2 regions of the Listeria sp. MAN/IMW/UF555 genome follow, and region 2 is predicted to be linked to the other one. Evidence: riboswitches for the same ligand, from Rfam matches in the RefSeq annotation. Region 2 holds a riboswitch; the other holds the start of a gene.
What was found. A riboswitch is a leader RNA that binds a small molecule or an ion and turns the genes downstream of it on or off. The one in region 2 is predicted to bind S-adenosylmethionine.

Region 1: it holds a riboswitch for S-adenosylmethionine, as region 2 does, so the genes downstream of both, AC4PG8_RS05270 (O-acetylhomoserine aminocarboxypropyltransferase/cysteine synthase family protein) here and metE (5-methyltetrahydropteroyltriglutamate--homocysteine S-methyltransferase) in region 2, are expected to answer to the same signal.

Annotation. Positions count from the first base shown of each region.
Region 1 covers NZ_JBZWZS010000001.1:1,036,143-1,045,496, reverse strand. The annotation lists gene AC4PG8_RS05290 (DUF1295 domain-containing protein) at 1-625, shown strand, start outside; gene AC4PG8_RS05285 (DUF1269 domain-containing protein) at 751-1,293, shown strand; gene AC4PG8_RS05280 (formate/nitrite transporter family protein) at 1,517-2,317, shown strand; gene metX (homoserine O-acetyltransferase MetX) at 2,357-3,463, opposite strand; gene AC4PG8_RS05270 (O-acetylhomoserine aminocarboxypropyltransferase/cysteine synthase family protein) at 3,480-4,757, opposite strand; SAM riboswitch class I at 4,866-4,966, opposite strand; gene AC4PG8_RS05265 (HdeD family acid-resistance protein) at 5,205-5,732, shown strand; gene AC4PG8_RS05260 (Crp/Fnr family transcriptional regulator) at 5,822-6,523, opposite strand; gene AC4PG8_RS05255 (biotin transporter BioY) at 6,599-7,147, opposite strand; gene AC4PG8_RS05250 (PadR family transcriptional regulator) at 7,340-7,672, shown strand; gene AC4PG8_RS05245 (DUF1700 domain-containing protein) at 7,665-8,255, shown strand; gene AC4PG8_RS05240 (DUF4097 family beta strand repeat-containing protein) at 8,248-9,348, shown strand.
Region 2 covers NZ_JBZWZS010000001.1:668-10,021, reverse strand. The annotation lists gene AC4PG8_RS00070 (isochorismate synthase) at 1-186, opposite strand, end outside; gene AC4PG8_RS00065 (1,4-dihydroxy-2-naphthoate polyprenyltransferase) at 361-1,299, shown strand; gene AC4PG8_RS00060 (bifunctional homocysteine S-methyltransferase/methylenetetrahydrofolate reductase) at 1,334-3,187, opposite strand; gene metC (cystathionine beta-lyase) at 3,184-4,356, opposite strand; gene AC4PG8_RS00050 (aminotransferase class I/II-fold pyridoxal phosphate-dependent enzyme) at 4,349-5,473, opposite strand; gene metE (5-methyltetrahydropteroyltriglutamate--homocysteine S-methyltransferase) at 5,495-7,792, opposite strand; SAM riboswitch class I at 7,899-8,005, opposite strand; gene AC4PG8_RS00040 (MFS transporter) at 8,100-9,257, opposite strand; tRNA gene AC4PG8_RS00035 (tRNA-Glu) at 9,320-9,354, opposite strand, start outside.

The DNA.
Region 1 (9,354 bases), 1.0 Mb from region 2:
TAATGTAACGATGCAAAGTTTGACGATTCTTATTTTAGTTACTTTATGGGGTGTACGTTTATTTTGGCATTTAGCACGTAGAAATTGGAACAAGCCAGAAGATTATCGCTACGTTAATATGCGCAAACGCTGGGGAACGACATTGGTTAATTTAAAAGCCTTTTTAAATGTTTTCGTTTTGCAAGGTGTTCTCTTATTTATTATTGCTTTACCAATCACGCATACTTTTGCTAATGAATCAGCGGAATTTACTTGGTGGCAAATTGCAGGAATTGTAATATGGATTATCGGTTTTGTGTTTGAAGTTGGTGGCGATCTCCAGTTAGAAAACTTTAAAAAGAACCCAGCTAATAAAGGAAAACTACTAACGACAGGTTTTTGGTCTGTTACAAGGCATCCTAATTATTTCGGCGAAGCTCTTAGTTGGTGGGGTGTATTTTTAGTCGCTTTTACACAAATAACAGATCTTTGGCTAATTACTAGTCCTATTGTTATCACCTTATTATTACTATTTGTTTCCGGCGTCCCACTACTTGAAAAAAAATACCAAGACCGCGAAGACTTTCAAAATTATGCCAAAAAAACCTCTAAATTCTTCCCTTTTATTGGTAAAAAAGGTCTGTAAAAGTACTGATTTAAGTAGGAAGGTGCTATTAATTGCTATTTGCCGACTAGTGCGAGTAGAATAAGAGTTGGGTATGAAATAACATGCCTAAATACAATACTTATGAGGCGAGAGGGGTACAACAGATGAAAAAAGAAAAAACAGTGTTAATTATGAATTTCGATGAAGAAAGTATTTCTTATCAAGCTTTCTCTGAAATGAAAAGATTGCACCAAGAGCGCAAAATCATTGGTTATCAAATGGCAGTTGTAAAACATGAGCCAGGAAATAAACTTGTTGCACAAGATTTTCTTGATTTTACTGGTGCCGATAAAAACATGAAAGATAGCCTTATTGGTATGCTAATTGGTATTTTAGGTGGACCATTTGGTATTTTGATTGGTTGGATGGTTGGAGCAATCGTTGGTTCCATGCAAGATGCTGGCGAAGTGAAAAACGCTCTATCCGTATTTGAAAGAACGTTAAAAACAATTCCAGAAGGTTCGACAGGCGTTATCTTAATTGCGACAGAGCAAGAATTAGCTAATGTAAACGATGTTGTAATGGATGAGTTACATGGTCGTGTACAACGCATGGATGAAGCAATTGTGGCCGAAGAAATTAAAAGCGCTCAAGAAACAGAAGGAAAAGCAAAAGATTCTGCTAAAAAACATTGGTTTGGAAAATAAATCAGTTAAATGAGGACAGAGAAATCTGTTCTCTTTTTTTGTTTTAATAAGGATAAAATGGGGAAATAAACAACATAAAACAGTCAGATAGAAACTTTTTTCAAGATGGTAACGCTTAACTCATTTTTATTTTCTGAAAACTATTTGCATCAAATTAAAAACATGCTACAATAAACAAGTTGTGAATTTCACAAGAAAATTTTTTGTTTGGAGATGAAATAATTTGGATGTTGAAAGTAGTCCATTAATGCAGAAAATTGATTATAGTACGCGCAAAAAAATTGATTTAGTAAATAATAGTATTCTTCGTTATATCGTGCGCGCGATGTTAGCATGTTTATTCTTAACACTAGGGACTGCGGTCGCTGTTATGATTGGTGATAAAGTCGATCATTTTGCACCCGGACTTGGTAAAATCACCTATGCATTTATGTTTAGTTGGTCGCTCGTTATGATTATTTATATGAATGCTGAGCTGGGTACTTCTAACATGATGTATATGACAACAGGTGTTTATCAAAAAATTGTTAAACCTGGAAAAGCATTACAAATTTTGATTTTATGTATTGTTTGTAATTTATTGGGTGGAATTCTTGCAGGGTACTTAGTTTCTCTGACATCTGTTTTCCATAATTTACCTGCTGATCATTTCTTATTTACTGCCGTTAGCGGTAAACTTGAAAAAGCGCCATTACAAATTTTTGTAGAAGGTATTTTCGCCAATATTGTTGTAAATACGGCCGTGCTTTGTACACTTCGAATGAAAGATGATGCTGGTAAAGTCATTGCGATGATTTTCATTATTTTCATCTTTGCATTCTTAGGATTCGAGCACGTTATCGCCAACTTCTCATCATTCTCATTAGCATTTTTCGCTTCTGGTGGAACACTTGCTGCAATGACAGCGGGCAATGTGACCGTCAATTTAGTCCTTGCTTTACTTGGGAATTTTGTAGGTGGTGGCCTTGTTATCGGACTAGGTTATGCGTGGCTTAACCGAACGAAATCAATTTATAAAGACTAATAAAAAAGTTACCTCAGAAATTTTCCGAGGTAACTTTTTTTATATGCTTTTTACAGGTAAATTACTTAAAAATGATCGGATGAGCGGCTCGAACTTCGGTACTTCCTTTTCAACTAGAAAAGCGTCATGACCGTATTCAGAGGCCACTTCATGATAAGTAACCGGCACATCCCATTCTTTTAAAAGCTCATAACCACGGCGCAAATCGTGAATTCGGAAAAGCTGATCGGTCGTAATGCCAATCAGCAAATACGGAATTTTAATTTTTGAAAAAGCGGGTAAATCATCTTTCGCGGGAGCCGTAACGTCAAATAAATCAATCGCCTTTGTTAAATATAGATAACTATTCGCGTCAAACCGCTCGACAAAAGTATCCCCTTGATATTGTAAATACGATTCAATTTGAAAATGCTCTTTTGAGAAAGCGGCCGGAGAAGACTCGGCGACAGTGAAACGTTCAAACCGCTTGGAGAAAAGTTCGCTCGTCCGGTAAGTCATCATTCCAACCATTCTTGCAGTAGCAAGGCCGCCCTCAGGTTGACCAATATAGTTGCCGCCATTAAAGTCGGGATCATTCAGAATCGCCATCCGCATAATTAAGTTATAGCCAATCGCATCAGGTCCGGCAGCAAGCGGGGAGGCGATGTTGATAATGCTATCTGTTATATCGGCATAATCAATCGCCCATTCAGTGGCTTGCATTCCACCCATCGATCCACCAATCACCGAAACAATCCTCGTAACCCCAAGTTGCTCCAAAAGTTCACGCTGCACTTTAATAATATCTTTAATTGAAAATCCGGGAAATTGTAACCGGAAAGGCTCGCCTGTTTTTGGATTAATCGAGGAGGGGCCAGTCGTTCCACTACAACCACCAAATACATTCGTACAAACAAGGAAATATTTGTCTGTATCAATCGTTTTCCCCGGACCAATATAATCATCCCACCAACCAGGGGCGTCATCTTCAAAATGTTTCGCCGCATGTGCCGTCCCAGTGAGCGCATGTTCTAACAAAATACAATTATCGCGTGAGGCAGAAAGTGTCCCATACGTTTCATAGCCAACTAAAACCGGACTTAATGTTTCCCCGTTTTCAAGTAGAAGAGGACTTTTTTGAAATAGTTCTTTTTGCTGTAAGGTCACTTCTCTTCACTTCCTCCTAAATTTGCTCTAGTGCTTTCGTTAAATCTTGAATAATATCATCCGCATTTTCGATTCCGATAGAAAGACGGATGGATTCTGGTTTAACGCCAGCTGTTAATTGTTGTTCTTCGCTTAGTTGTTGATGAGTCGTTGATGCTGGGTGGATTATAAGCGACTTGGCATCACCCACATTTGCTAGATGTGAGAATAACTCCACAGATTCGATAACCTTTTTCCCAGCCGCGTAACCACCCTTAACGCCAAAAGTGAAAATGGAACCAGGTCCTTTTGGTAAATATTTTTGGGCTAAATCGTGGTATTTGTTGTCTTTTAAGCCAGGATAATTAACCCAAGCAACTTTTGGATGGTCATTTAAGAAATTCGCTACTTGTTTCGCATTTTTCACGTGTTGCTCAAGTCGTAAAGATAATGTTTCTAGCCCTAAAATGAGCAAGAAGGCGTTGAACGGGGAAAGTGCGGCACCAGTGTCACGAAGGAGCGAGACACGGAGCTTGGTAATATAGGCCGCTGCACCAACGTCATTTGTATAAGACAGCCCGTTATAACTATCATCAGGTACAACGAGTTTTGGAAACTTCCCATTTGCCCAGTTAAATTTACCAGAGTCAATAACAGCGCCACCAATCGCAACCCCGTGACCACCGATAAATTTCGTTGCCGAGTAAACGACAATATCTGCGCCAAAATCAAATGGGCGATTTAAATAAGCGGTCGCAAAAGTATTATCAACAATTAGCGGGACATCAGATGCGTGCGCTATCTCAGCTACTTTTTCAATATCAATAATATTAATATCAGGATTCCCAATCGTTTCAATGAATACGGCTTTCGTATTTTCTTTAATTGCTTTTTCAAAATTTTCAGGTTCGTTAGGGTCGACAAAAGTAACATCAATGCCAAACGTTTTAAATGTATGCGAGAAAAGAGTGTGTGTGCCACCATAAAGTGTTGCCGCTGCGACGATATGATCTCCGGAACCAGCAATATTTAAAATCGAGTAAGTAATAGCGGCCATGCCTGAAGCCGTTGCAACAGCGCCAATGCCACCTTCAAGTAAAGTTAACCGTTCTTCTAAAACAGCTGTAGTAGGATTCATAATTCGTGTATAAATATTTCCGGTTTCCTGTAAACCAAATAAGGCTGCGGCATGTTCTGGGCTATCAAATGTATACGATGTTGTTTGATAAATTGGCACAGCTCTAGAATGCGTATCTCCGTCCGGTGTATGTCCGCCGTGTACTTGAATTGTTTCGAATTTATACTCATTACTCATAAAATCCACTCCTCTTTAATATGTATTTATCAGTAATTTCCATCAAAAAACCTCCCTAGCAGTATATAAGCCGCCAGAGAGGATAGAGTTTCCTAAACTTGGATTTCCGACTTATCTTTCAGAATATACTGCTGGAATTAGCACCGTGAAAATAAATTCCGGTTGCTAAGGCTTCAAAGGGCCAGTCCCTCCACCTTTCGTGATAAGAAAATACTATTAAATTAAGTTATATATTACGCTGGATGAAACAAATTGTCAACTAAGTATTTAAAAAGTCCAAAAATAGCACTTGTGTGTGGAATTTTTGTGACAAAGCTGTTTTTTAGACTAATATTTCATTTTAAAAAGGTTTTAAAATCCATTTTTTAGGCTATTATAGTTAAGACTAATTATATTTCATTAAAAGTGGGGTTAGATTAGCACAAATAAAGGGGAGTTGAAATAAAAATGAAGACATTTACACGTATTCTTGTTTTATTAGCAGGGATTGCGATGATTGTACTTGGAATTTGGTTCTTATTCCATCCGGCTATTTCATTATTAACATCAGCTTTTATGCTTAGTTTCTTATTACTGATTTCTGGTATTTTCCACACATTCTCTTACTTTTCAGACAGAAAATCACAAAATGTTTCTGGTTGGGTACTAGCTGACGGGATTTTATCCATCTTACTAGGTTTCTTGTTATTATTTAATGAATTTGCTGGACCAGAAATAATTGTATTACTTTTTAGCATGTGGGTATTATTCGCTGGTATCATGCGTACTGTTGGTGCATTTACAGCCAAGCAAAACAATATACAAGGTTGGGGTTGGATTTTAACCATTGGTCTTATTGGTATCGTTGTAGGATTTATCGCTCTGTTTAATCCAATTGTTTCTGTGATTGGAGCAATAATTGTTGTAGCAACATTCTTCATCGTTCAAGGTATCGGCGCAATCGCGACATTCTTCTTTATTGGTAAAAATAGTTAATAAAAAAGAAGCTATCTAACTAAGATAGCTTCTTTTCATTATGCATATTTTTACGAAATACTATTAGAAAAAAAGTATTCATTTTACACTCATATGTAAGGTTCGTGATTTTCTTTTAGTTTTTGCTTATGAATCTCGAAATTATTAACACGCCAAGGTTTTGGCGAAAGCGCAATAATTCCATCTTCTTCTAGCTTTCGCAGGTTAGTTGCAACGTAAGCTCGAGCTAAATTTAGATAATTTCCCAAGATTTTTTGGGTGAAATAATAGGGAATCAAACAAGAACCATCCGACTCGATTCTTCCAAATCTCTCCCCACAAGCAATTAATCCCGCTAAAACTTTCTCGCTAGAAGGTAAATTAACGTAACCTTCCCGTTCTAACATAGGTGTAACCATACTTTGCATAAGTGCATTCATTTGCCAAAATACATCTGGTGAGCTTAAGAGTTTATTCAAAACATATTTACGTTCAAATTGATAAACACTAACTTCACTAATAGACGTATAGTTTGCAGGTGATTTGGCTCCTCCAAGTAATGTAAGCGGACCGATAGAATCTTGTTTACCTAAGAAGCTAATAATACTATCTTCTTTACACGTATTTTTACTCATCGAAACGACCCCGTCTTCAATAATATAAAAGTAAGTTGTTTCCGCGCCTTCTGTTAAGATTTTTTGGTTGCGTCTAAAACGAATTCTCTTATATGGAAGAACCGCTTCATTTGAATCTTTTAACAAGTCGAGTAAATCTACGTTGTAAAAATTATTTTCCTCATTCAGTAATGACATATACCGAGTCCCCTTTTCTCAGTGTTAATCATTATCATTATATAGGAGATGAGTCGAAATGTGTATTAATGGGACTTATGATGCTCTAAGTAATTTTGCTTTAATTAGACGATCACGAATGAGAATACCTAATAAAGCAGCGAACACCGCTTTAATAATACCAGGAATAATAAATGGTACCATCCCAGTCAAAAATGCAGTCGGCCAGTCAAGACCTGTGCTAACTTTAAGCCATAAAACACCGAAAATTAACGTAACGATGGCTCCTAGAATATTAGCAACGATTGCATAAGGAACAGTGAATTTTGTTTTTTCGAGCAACCAACCTGTAAGTAGTGCATTAAAAATAAATCCGACAATAAATCCGCCAGTTGGCCCAAAAAGAATCCCAATTCCTGCTGTCATCCCTTGAAAAACCGGAATACCAACTGCTCCAAGCACGATATAAACTAAAACAGATATGGTACCGTGACGAGCTCCAAGAATTGTTGCTGCTAAACCAATTGCAAATGTTTGCCCAGTAAGTGGAATAGGGCCAAGTGGAATAGCAACTTGTGCGAGTAAAGCAATGATGACTGCGAATAAAGCATCTACGACTAAAAATTTCAATTTCTGATCACGCATAAACGTATCTCTCCTTAATGTAAACTTAATACTAAATTAGGTTAACATTTATTAAATAAAAAAACAATACTATTTTTTCTAATCAGTACCTTGCAATGAACACTAGTGTATGATAAACTATAGTGGTAGTGAACAATATATAGTAGTGGTTACTTATTACTAGTGGTAATTTAGCAGAATGGAGGAGTTAGCATGGAGGTTAACCCGCAATTCAAAAAAGGTGTGTTAGAACTATGCTGTTTGTTTTTAATTCAAAAGAAAGATTGTTATGGTTATGAATTAGCAAATCAAGTTTCTAAATATATTGAGGTTGCAGAGGGAGCTATTTATCCGGTACTTAGAAGATTAGTTAAAGAAGAGTATTGCTCCACTTATTTAGTAGAATCAAATGAAGGTCCATCAAGAAAATATTATCAGCTGACGGTAAAAGGAGAAATTTACTTGAATGAGCTTATCTCTGAATGGAACAATTTTACAGATAGTGTTGCTAAGCTTTTAACAGAGGGGGAAGCAGTAAATGAATAAACAAGATTTTCTAAACGAATTAAACCAGCGCCTAGAATTGCTGGATCCAAAAGAGCGGAGAGAACTATTATCAGACTATCAAGAGCATTTTAGAAATGGTGTGGAAGCTGGGAAAAGCGAAGAACAAATCGTCTTTGATCTTGGAAAACCGGAAGAAATTGCGGCAGATATTTTAAGTGAAAGAGATATTCGCGAAGAACAGGTAGAAGCAGATTATTATTATGTACCTCGAAAAAATCAAAATGAAAATAGATCTGTGAGTAAACAAGTTTTAATTGGAATAGGTTTATTTTTCCTAGACATCTGTCTTATTATTCCGATTATGGTTTCGCTATGGTCACTCGTTATTTCACTTTGGGCAACAGTTGGTGGGTTCTTACTTTCACCGGTAATACTTGGCGTAGAACTATTATTTGGCGCTGATTTTGAATTTTATCAAATGTTTATTTCCATTGGGCTTGTAGGACTGGGTCTTATGCTGCTGTTTGTAGCAAATGCACTTACTAAGTTTACAAGTAAAGCTACTATGGCTATTATCCAGTGGCACAAATATGCGGTCAAAGGAGGCGGAAAAAATGCGTAAACATCATTTAAGTAAGAAATTATTTTTCGCCGGTTTGGTGCTATTTATTATCGGAGCTATCGGCGTGGCAGTCACAATGAAATCAGGCACTATGATTGAAAAAGGCGAACCACTAACAAAACAGTGGGACTTATCAGCTGAAAATATTAATACAATTGCCTTTTCTTCCGAGCGAGATGTACTAATTGAATGGAAAGAAAGTACAACAGGCAAGAATTATATTGAACTCAAAGGAAATTACTCTGCAAATGACAAAAAAGCCATTCAAAAATTAGAACCAGTCTCTGAAGACGGAACCTCATTTAATATAACAGTTCCTGAAGAGGATGATTGGTATAACAACTTTGGCAAAATCTACGCTTACGGGCAACAAAAAGTAACTGTCTTTTTAACAAAAGATACGAAATTAGCTGATTTAAAAGTAAAATCTCATTCAGGAGATATTAATGTTTCTGATTTTAAAGTAAAGAAATTTGTTAGTTCTACAAATTCTGGTGAGTTAAAAGTGAATAATTTAGAAGCAAATAGCGCTCAAATGGCTACTTCTTCTGGAGATTTAGATTTATCGAATATTAAAGCAAATACATCAATTGAAACAGATTCAGGAAAAACTGAACTTACTAGTTTGACGGGCGATTTAGAAGTAAATGGTGGTTCAGGGGATGTTAATGCTACTGGCGTTAAAGCGAAAAAACTTAAAATCGCTATTGATTCTGGTGACATCGAACTGACAAATAGTACCGTTACAGACTTAGCCGTTTTAACAACTAGTTCCGGAGATATTGATGCAAATACAAAAGGGAAAGTACAAGCTGAATCTGACTCAGGAGCGATTGAACTTGCTGGCGTAACGAATAATGTAACTGCGAAAACGAGCTCAGGCGATATTGATGTTGCCTTTAACAAACAAGTAGAAAATATCGAAGTCAATACAGATTCTGGCGAAGTAGAGCTGAAACTACCAGGCGATTTTAAAGCTATTTATGAAACAAAAAGTAATTCTGGTAGCATTAAAGCACCAACAAGTGATTCTAATACCGCTAACCGCGTAACTGTGAAAACTAGTTCCGGAGATATTACAATCGAAAAATAAAAAATC
Region 2 (9,354 bases):
CAGTGTCATTTCTGGATTTTGCCAGAAAAAACGTTCACCTTTAAAAGCCGTACCAGCTTTTTTAAACAATTTGACTGGAGACACTAATTCATCTAACTCAGTTACCCAGCTAAATAGAGCCGGTTGATCTTGGCTTGCGCTACGTTTCGCTTGATTAAATAAATCAAGAGGCAATTTAGTATTCATATGCTTATCTCTCCTTTTACATTCACATCTTCTATTATACCAAAAATAGAGCTAAACTGCTTGGTTTGCGTTTTTTCTTTCATTTCGTTATTAATTATTGACGTCGTTCAATTAATTCCCTAAAATGAAGGGTAGACATCTGAAACATATGGAAGTGAAAAAGGAGAGAAAAACATGGCTAATGCCTCAAAATCTGCACTTACAAAACAAACTGGATTTCAAAAATGGTGGTCGTTACTTCGCCCTCATACGCTTGTAGCTTCTTTTGTTCCAGTATTTTTAGGAACCTCCGTCGCAATGAGCTATACCAGTTTTCATTTTACACGTTTTATCGTCATGCTAATTGCTTGTTTCTTCATTCAAACATCAGCCAATCTATTCAATGAATATTTTGATTATAAAAAAGGACAAGACGATGAACATTCGGTTGGAAATGGTGGTGCTATCGTTCGTAATGGTATGCGCCCAGGTTTTATATTGTTCCTAGCAATCTTTTTATACATTTTATCGATTCTCGGTGGCGTTTATCTATCCATTGAATTAAATTGGTACGTTGGCTTACTTGGCGCAATTTGTATGCTTGTTGGCTTTCTTTATACAGGCGGACCTTACCCAATTGCTTATACGCCGTTTGGTGAAATTATGGCAGGGTTCTTTATGGGAGGAATTATTACTTTCATTTCTTTCTACATCCAAGCGGAATTCATTAGTTCGTTTATCGTCTACGTTTCCATTCCAATAATGGTACTTGTTGGAAACTTGTTACTAGCCAATAGTATTCGTGATCTAGTTCCTGATAAGAAAAATGGTCGTTTAACTTTAGCTATTTTACTTGGTCGTAAATGGGCAACCGTTCTTTTCGCAGCTGCATTTCTTTTCAGTTATGTATTTGAAATCGCCCTTATCTTTACCCAAGATGCTCCGTGGTGGACACTATTAATTCTACTCAGTTTGCCAGAAGCCATTCGTGCGGTTCGTCGTTTCATCGGAAAAACTTCACCGATCACAATGGTTCCTGCAATGAAATCTACTTCTAAAGCTTTAACTATCTTTGGAATTACACTAGCATTCGCTTATCTTTTAAGCCTATTATCTAGAAACTTATTCATGTAAAAAAAACTGGTTGTCATAATGACAACCAGTTTTTTTATTTGGAAGCAATTTGCACTTGTTGTTTATTTTGAACATATTTTGCAAGTTCGATCGACAAATCATATCGTAAAAATGGCGTAATAATATAAATCCCTTGAAAATGCTCACAAATAGCATCAACTAATTCTCGCGCAATCGTCATGCCTTCTTCATTTGCGCGACCGTGTTCTTCCGCTTCTCTCATTCGTTCACGCACCTCATCAGTCAAGCGAATGCCCGGTACTTCATTGTGAAGAAATTCTGCATTTCGACTTGAAAGTAATGGCATAACCCCGATAAAAAGCGGCACATCAATATTTGCCTTTTGCAAAGCTTCTTTAAGTAAAACAGCTTTATTTACATCATAAATGGGCTGCGTAATAATATAATCCGCGCCGTATTCTACTTTTCGTTCAATTAATCGAACCGCCTTTTCTAAGTTAAGCACATTGGGGTTAAACGCTGCGCCAACATGAAATCGCGCTTTTTCCTTCAACGATTTTCCCGTATATGAAATACCGTCATTAAACTTTTTAATCAGCTGAACGAGCTCCACCGATCTTAAATCAAACACCGAGGATGCTCCTGGGAAATCACCTACTTTAGTCGGATCGCCCGTAATCGCAAGCACATCATGGAGACCGAGCTTATGAAATCCCATCACATGCGAATGCATCCCAACTAAATTATGGTCCCGCGTCGTCAAATGAATCAGCGGTTTAATACCATACTCATGTTTCAAAATGGAAGCCAGCGCCATATTACTAATTCTCGGAGTCGCTAGTGAATTATCCGAAATCGTAATCGCGTCAACTCCAGCCTCATCCAGCGCCTTAGCTCCTTCAAAAAATTTCGATGTATCAAAAGTCCGAGGTGGATCAAGTTCTACTAAAATCGTCAACCGTTGCTTCACCTTATCAAGTAAACGCTCACCAGACTCCTCGTCCTCGACTTCTTCAGGAACAAGCTCCAAAATCGGTCGAACTTCTTTTTCCAAAACGGGCTTAGTGCTCTCTAATCCTTTACGTAAAGCCCGAATATGATCTGGAGTCGTTCCGCAACAGCCACCAATAATTCGCGCACCTTCTTGTCGAAAAACTTCCCCGTAATGCTCAAAATAATCTGTATCTGACTGATAAATGACTTTCCCTTCTTGCACTTCTGGCAGGCTCGCATTGGGATAAACAGCTAAGTATGCCTTATCATAAAGTGGTACTGTTTCAAGAGCACGCGCCATATGATATGGTCCAAGTCGGCAATTGATACCAACCACATCTGCACCGAGCGCAATAAGTTCTTCCAGCGCATCTGGTAATTTTTTCCCGTTTTGAAGGATACCTGGTTCATGCATCGATACATTTGCCACGACAGGTAAATCAGTCGTCTCACGGAGAATTTTCAACACCGTTTTAAGTTCATCTAAATCATAATACGTCTCAAGCAAAATTGCATCCACACCATCTAACAAAAAACAGTATAGCTGCTCCCGAAAACTACGCTTAATTTCTTCCAGAGGAGCCGCCGGAAGTCTTGCATCCACAGCACCATTTATCCCGCCAATCGTGCCAAAGATATACGTCCCGGTCCCTCTCGCCGCTTCCTTTGCTAAGCGAATGGCTGCTTGGTTAATTCGCTTCACTTCATCCTCAAGACCATATCGAGCGAGTTTAATATAATTGGCTCCGTAAGTATTAGTTTGAATAATATCCGCACCAGCACCAATATAAGCCTTATGAATCGCTACAATATCTTCCGGATGAGATAAATTCAGCTCTTCAAACGAACGGTCCACTCCGTAGGAATAAAGCAAAGTGCCCATCGCACCATCTGCAATTAAAACTTTTTCACTTAAATCTTTTCTTAAATTCATTTCGCGACACTTCCTTTCTTAATGAACGAAAGTGCTTGTTTTAAATCAGCAATCAAATCATCTGCATCCTCCAGCCCCGCTGAAAAACGTAATAATCCTGGAGTAATTCCTTGCGCCAAACGCTCCTCTTCCGGAACAGCAGCATGAGACATTTTAGCAGGGTAAGATAAAATACTCTCAACCGCACCTAAACTCACGGAAAATACCGGTAACTCCAAATGATTCACGAGCTCGCGCACAGCTTCTTCGCTACCAAGATCAAAAGACAAAACAGCTCCACCACTCGTCGCTTGTTCTACTTGAATTTCATAGCCTGCATGGGATGGTAAGCCAGGATAATGCACTGCAACTACATCTGGTTCCGCATTTAAAAACAAAGCAATTTTTTCCGCAGTTTCCGTCCCAGCTTTCATCCGAACAGATAGCGTTTTAAGTCCACGAAGCAGCAACCAAGAATCTTGTACCCCAAGAACCCCACCAGTTGAATTTTGCAAAAAGTAAATAGCTTCAGCCAAATCCGGGTTATTAGTAACAATAAGCCCCGCCAAAATATCACTATGACCGCCAAGAAATTTCGTCGCACTGTGGATAACCAAATCTGCCCCAAGCTCTAACGGTTTTTGAATAAGCGGTGTTAAAAATGTATTGTCAACAAACGTATGGCAGCCATTCGCTCTCGCAAGTTTAGAAACAGTCCGAATGTCCGTCACATGTAATAGCGGATTGGATGGTGTTTCCAAGTAAACCAACTTAGTATTCGCTTGAAACGCCTTCGCAACTTCATCAATGTTTGTCGTATCAACAAAAGTATGCGTAATCCCAAACCTCGGCAACACTTGCTCAACCAAACGAAAAGTTCCACCATACACATCTTTTGAAATAATAAAATGATCCCCTTTAGATAGTGTGAAAAGTGCCGCAGAAACAGCAGCCATACCACTTGCAAAAGCAAAACCATTCGTGCCACCTTCTAATTCCGCAATCGCTTGCTCCACTTTTTCCCGAGTTGGATTGCCACTTCTTGCATAATCATAAGTATGGTAATTATCAAAATCATGTTGATGAAATGTAGACGATAAATGAATGGGCGTATTAAGTGCACCTGTTTCTTTATCGATTCCTAAACTAGCTTTAATTACAGCTGTATCTTGCCCATAATCCTTAGCCACGAGCGGTCACCCCTTTCAAAACCGTATCAAGTGCTTTAGATAAATCAGCAATTAAATCTTCACTAGCTTCAATTCCAACCGAAATTCGTAATAATTTATCTGTGAGTCCATAAGAATTTCTAAGTTCCACTGGAATATCGGCATGAGTTTGCGTTGTTGGATAAGTAATCAAACTCTCTACCCCACCTAAACTTTCCGCAAAAGTAAACAACTCAAGCTCTTTTAAAAGTGGCGATACGAGCGCTGCATCCTTAATAAAGAAACTAATCATTCCCCCGCGGCCCGGATAACGCACTTCCTCCACTAACTCATGCTCCTCCAAAAACGCAGCGATTTTCTCCGCATTTGCTTGATGCTGTCTCACTCGTAAAACAAGCGTCTTCAGACCACGAATCAAAAGCCAACTATCAAATGGCGATAACACAGTACCCGTTGCATTTAGCTGATCAAAAAAGAATTTTCCAAGCCATTCCTCTTTAACAATAACCGCGCCTGCCAGCACATCGTTATGTCCACCAAGATACTTCGTCGCACTATGAATAACAATATCTGCGCCTAAAGTTAATGGTTGCTGCAAAACAGGTGTATAAAAAGTGTTATCTACAATAACAAGTAAATCATTCGCATGTGCCCACCGAGACACACTAGCAATGTCTGTTTCTTGCATCAATGGATTAGTCGGCGTTTCGATGAAAATCGCTTTTGTTTCCGGGCGAACCAATTTTTCCAAATCATTCACGTTCGCCCCGTCCCAATAAGAAAAACCAATCTGATATTGCGCTCCAAACTGTTCAAAATATCTAAAAGTCCCACCGTACAAATCCTGCGAACTTATAATATGTTCACCCGTTTTAAATAGCTGAAAGACTAATTGAATCGCACTCATCCCAGAACTCGTCGCAAATGCATGCGTGCCATTCTCTAGTTCCGCAAGTGCTTCTTGTAAAGCATCTCGCGTTGGATTTCCAGTTCTAGTATAATCATATCCCGTTGATACCCCAAGATCGGCATGCTGGTAAGCTGTAGAGAAGTAGACTGGCATATTGACAGCACCCGTTCTTTCACACTTTCTATTTCCAATTTGCGCTGCTATCGTCTCTTGTTTCAGCTTTGCCATAATTACCTCTCCTCCATTCCTTTATTTCTCTAATACTTGATATTCTGCACGAACTTCTTTAGTCGCTTTAATCATATCTTGAAGTGCTGCAATTGTTTCAGGCTCTTTACGCGTTTTCAACCCACAATCCGGGTTAATCCAAAATTGTTTTGCATCAATTGCACGTAACGCACGGCGGATATTATCTTGAATTTCTGAAACAGTTGGAACTCGTGGACTATGAATATCATAAACACCCAGTCCAATTTCTTTATCATAAGTCACTTCTTCAAATGTCGAAATAATTTCCCCATGACTTCTTGAGGTTTCAATCGAAATCACATCGGCATCCAAAGCACTGATTGTATCAATAATGTCATCAAAATCCGAGTAACACATATGAGTATGAATTTGCGTATCATTTTGAACCGAAGCAGTTGTTAATTTAAATGAATATACCGCATCATCTAAATATTTTTGCCATCTCGCTTGTTTCAATGGTAAACCTTCACGTAAAGCTGGCTCGTCCACTTGGATAACTTTAATGCCATTACGTTCTAGTGCTTCTACCTCTTTACGAAGCGCGAGGCCAACTTGATTCGCAACAACACTTTCCGGCACATCATCACGGACAAAACTCCAATTGATGATTGTTACTGGCGCCGTTAGCATCCCCTTCACTGGGCGCTTCGTTAACGACTGGGCATAGACGCTTTCTTTCACTGTAATTTCCTCCGTAAAAGCAACATCCCCGTAGATAAGTGGTGGACGAACCGCTCTCGAACCATAAGATTGTACCCAGCCAAATTTAGTTGCTTGGAAGCCAGCTAATTTTTGTCCAAAATATTCCACCATGTCAGTACGTTCAAATTCACCGTGAACTAACACATCGATATCTAAATCCTCTTGAATTTTAATCCAGCGAGCAGTTTCTTTTTCAATAAATGCATTATATTCTGCATCGGTGATATTTCCTTTTAACCAATCTGCACGTGTTTTCCGAACTTCTGGTGACTGTGGAAAACTTCCGATAGTCGTTGTTGGAAACAGTGGTAATTTGAGCCATTCATGTTGTAATTTGATTCGTTCTGCAAATGGTAATTCTCGGTCAACCCGAACATTTTCCAAATTAGCAATCGCCGCTTGAACTTCTAAATTATTTCGATGGCTTGATTCATTAAGTGCTTTTACAGCCTCACGAGCTTCATTTAGCTCAGCAGCCACACTTTCCGCACCTTCTGTTAAAGCTTTCGTTAATATAGCAATTTCATCTAATTTTTGATCAGCAAATGATAAGCCGCCTAGAATCACTTCATCTAAATCAGGTTCGCTTAGTTTTGTTACTGGTACATGTAATAATGAATTGGATGGTTGGACAATCAATTTATCCTCCGCCACATAATGAGCGATGTCAGTAAGGAGTGCCAATTTCGCATCCAAATCACTGCGCCAAACATTTCGACCATCAATCACCCCAGCCGCTAAATATTTATTTTGCGGAAATCCGTGAGCTTTCAACGCTTTAATCGAATCGCCGTGATCATGAACAAAATCAATTCCAACCGCCGCAACTGGCAAATTAACAACCTCTTCATAATAATCCAAACTTTCAAAATAAGTTTGTAATTCTATTTTCAAGTTTGGTACAGCATCATGAAACGCTTTGTATACTTTTTCAAATAAAGCAATTTCTTTTTTATCAAAACTAGTTGCAAGATAAGGTTCGTCAATTTGAACCCAGGTAGCACCAGCAGTTTCAAGCTCTTTCAAAATTTCAATATACGCTGGAATAAATTTATCTAATAATATTTCAAAGCTTTCTGTATCGCTACCTTTTCCAAGTTTTAAATAAGTAACCGGACCAACAAGGACTGGCTTCCCTTCAATCCCAAGCTCATTTTTCGCTTCCTCGTAGTAGTAAAGCGCCCGGTTATCTAATACTTTAGGATCAGCTTCAGCAAGTTCTGGCACGATGTAGTGATAGTTAGTATTGAACCATTTAGTCATTTCAGAAGCAACCGCGTCACTCTTACCACGCGCAATATCAAAATATGTATTTAGCGAAACCTTTCCACCATCATGTTGAAAGCGTTTTGGAATAATCCCAAATGTAACGCTCGTATCTAGCACTTGATCATAAAAACTAAAGTCACCAACTGGAATCAAATCAATTCCTTTATCTTGTTGTTTCTTTAGCGCATGTAATCTTAGAGCTTTTGTTTCCGCCAATAATTCCTCTTCTGAAATCGCACCATTCCAAAACTTTTCTAGCGCACGTTTCCATTCACGTTTCTCCCCAAGTCTTGGATACCCCAAGTTTGAACTAATCGCCTTTACCATACCTATCACCTTATCCTCTCAATTTTTTGCCAATAAAAAACCTCCCTAGAGAACTAGAGAGGTTTGGAAGTTTCGATACACAAATACAGTGAAACTTTTTAAGTCTCTCTTATCTCTCGAAGCATCACACTTCGCAGGATTTAGCACCTTTTCAACGAATTGAAAGGTTGCTGGGTTTCAACGGGCCAGTCCCTCTACCACTCATAATAAGAGTAATTTATTTAGTTTTTTTAATCACTTAAATTGGATTGAAATCATCATACCACTTGCAACTAAAAACTGTCAATCATTAAATTTTTATTTTCTTTCAATGTGCTTCCTTCCGTCCTCCCAAAGCTAATAATAAACAGCCTAGCAAAAGGATTCCAGCGACCACAAAATAAAATATTTGATTTCCAAAAATCCCTATCATCATCCCCGTTGCACTCGGACCAATAATACTCCCTAAACTAAAGAACATTCCTACCAAAATATTTCCAGCCGGAAGTAGTTCAAGCGGCGTCAAATCAGTCATATAAGATAACCCTAGTGAATAAAGCGAGCCTAGCAATATCCCCAAAATAAAGAAAAATATCACAAAGAAAATAGGTATCTTAACAAACGCTGTTAATACAAAAACCACAGCCCCTGCTCCAGTCAAAAGCGGTAACATTTTACCCCGACCAAATTTATCACTAATAATCCCAATCGGCACTTGAAAAATAATCGTCCCAACTGAAAAAGAAGAAATAATCATCGCAATCATCATTGTATCAAGCCCATCTCGCAACCCTACAACCGGAAATGTCGCATTAAGTCCGGTTTCAAGAATCCCATACAAAAACGGTGGAATCATCGCAACCCAAGCCATCTTAAATACGCCCGAAAAGCGTTTTATACTTCCCCAAAAAGAAATTTTCCGAATAACAGCCTTTTCTCCCACGAAATCATTTCGAATAAACCAAACAAGGCTCCAAGCAATCAATACTAAAATACCTGACAAAAAGAAAGGCAAGTTTGCATTTACTTTTGCCAAATTCACCAATTGCGGCCCAATCGCAAATCCTACAGAGAAAAACAAACCATAAATAGCCATATTCCGACCACGCTTACTAGGATCACTCATTGCTCCAATCCATGTCTGCGATGAAAAATGCAACATATGATCCCCAATACCAATAAGCAATCGCAATATAAACCAAAAATATAAATTAAACCAAATAGGAAAAGCAAATATTGCAATCGCAACAAGCCCTCCGCCAACTAATATTATAGGCTTGTAACCATATTTATGTAAAGGTGCCTCAATAAATGGAGAAATCAGTAAAACACCTAAGTAAATTCCTGTTGCATGAAACCCATTTATTCCAGCACTTACCCCTTTTTCTTCTAAAATTATCGCAATAAGTGGCAGTAAAACACCTTGAGATAATCCAGATATAGCTACAACCATCGTTAAAATCCAAAACTTCCCTTTTGCCCCCATAACACACCTCCGAAAACTTACTAAAAAAAAACAATGTCGATGTTCGACATTGTTTTTTTAGATGACCCGTACGGGAATCGAACCCGTGTTACCGCCG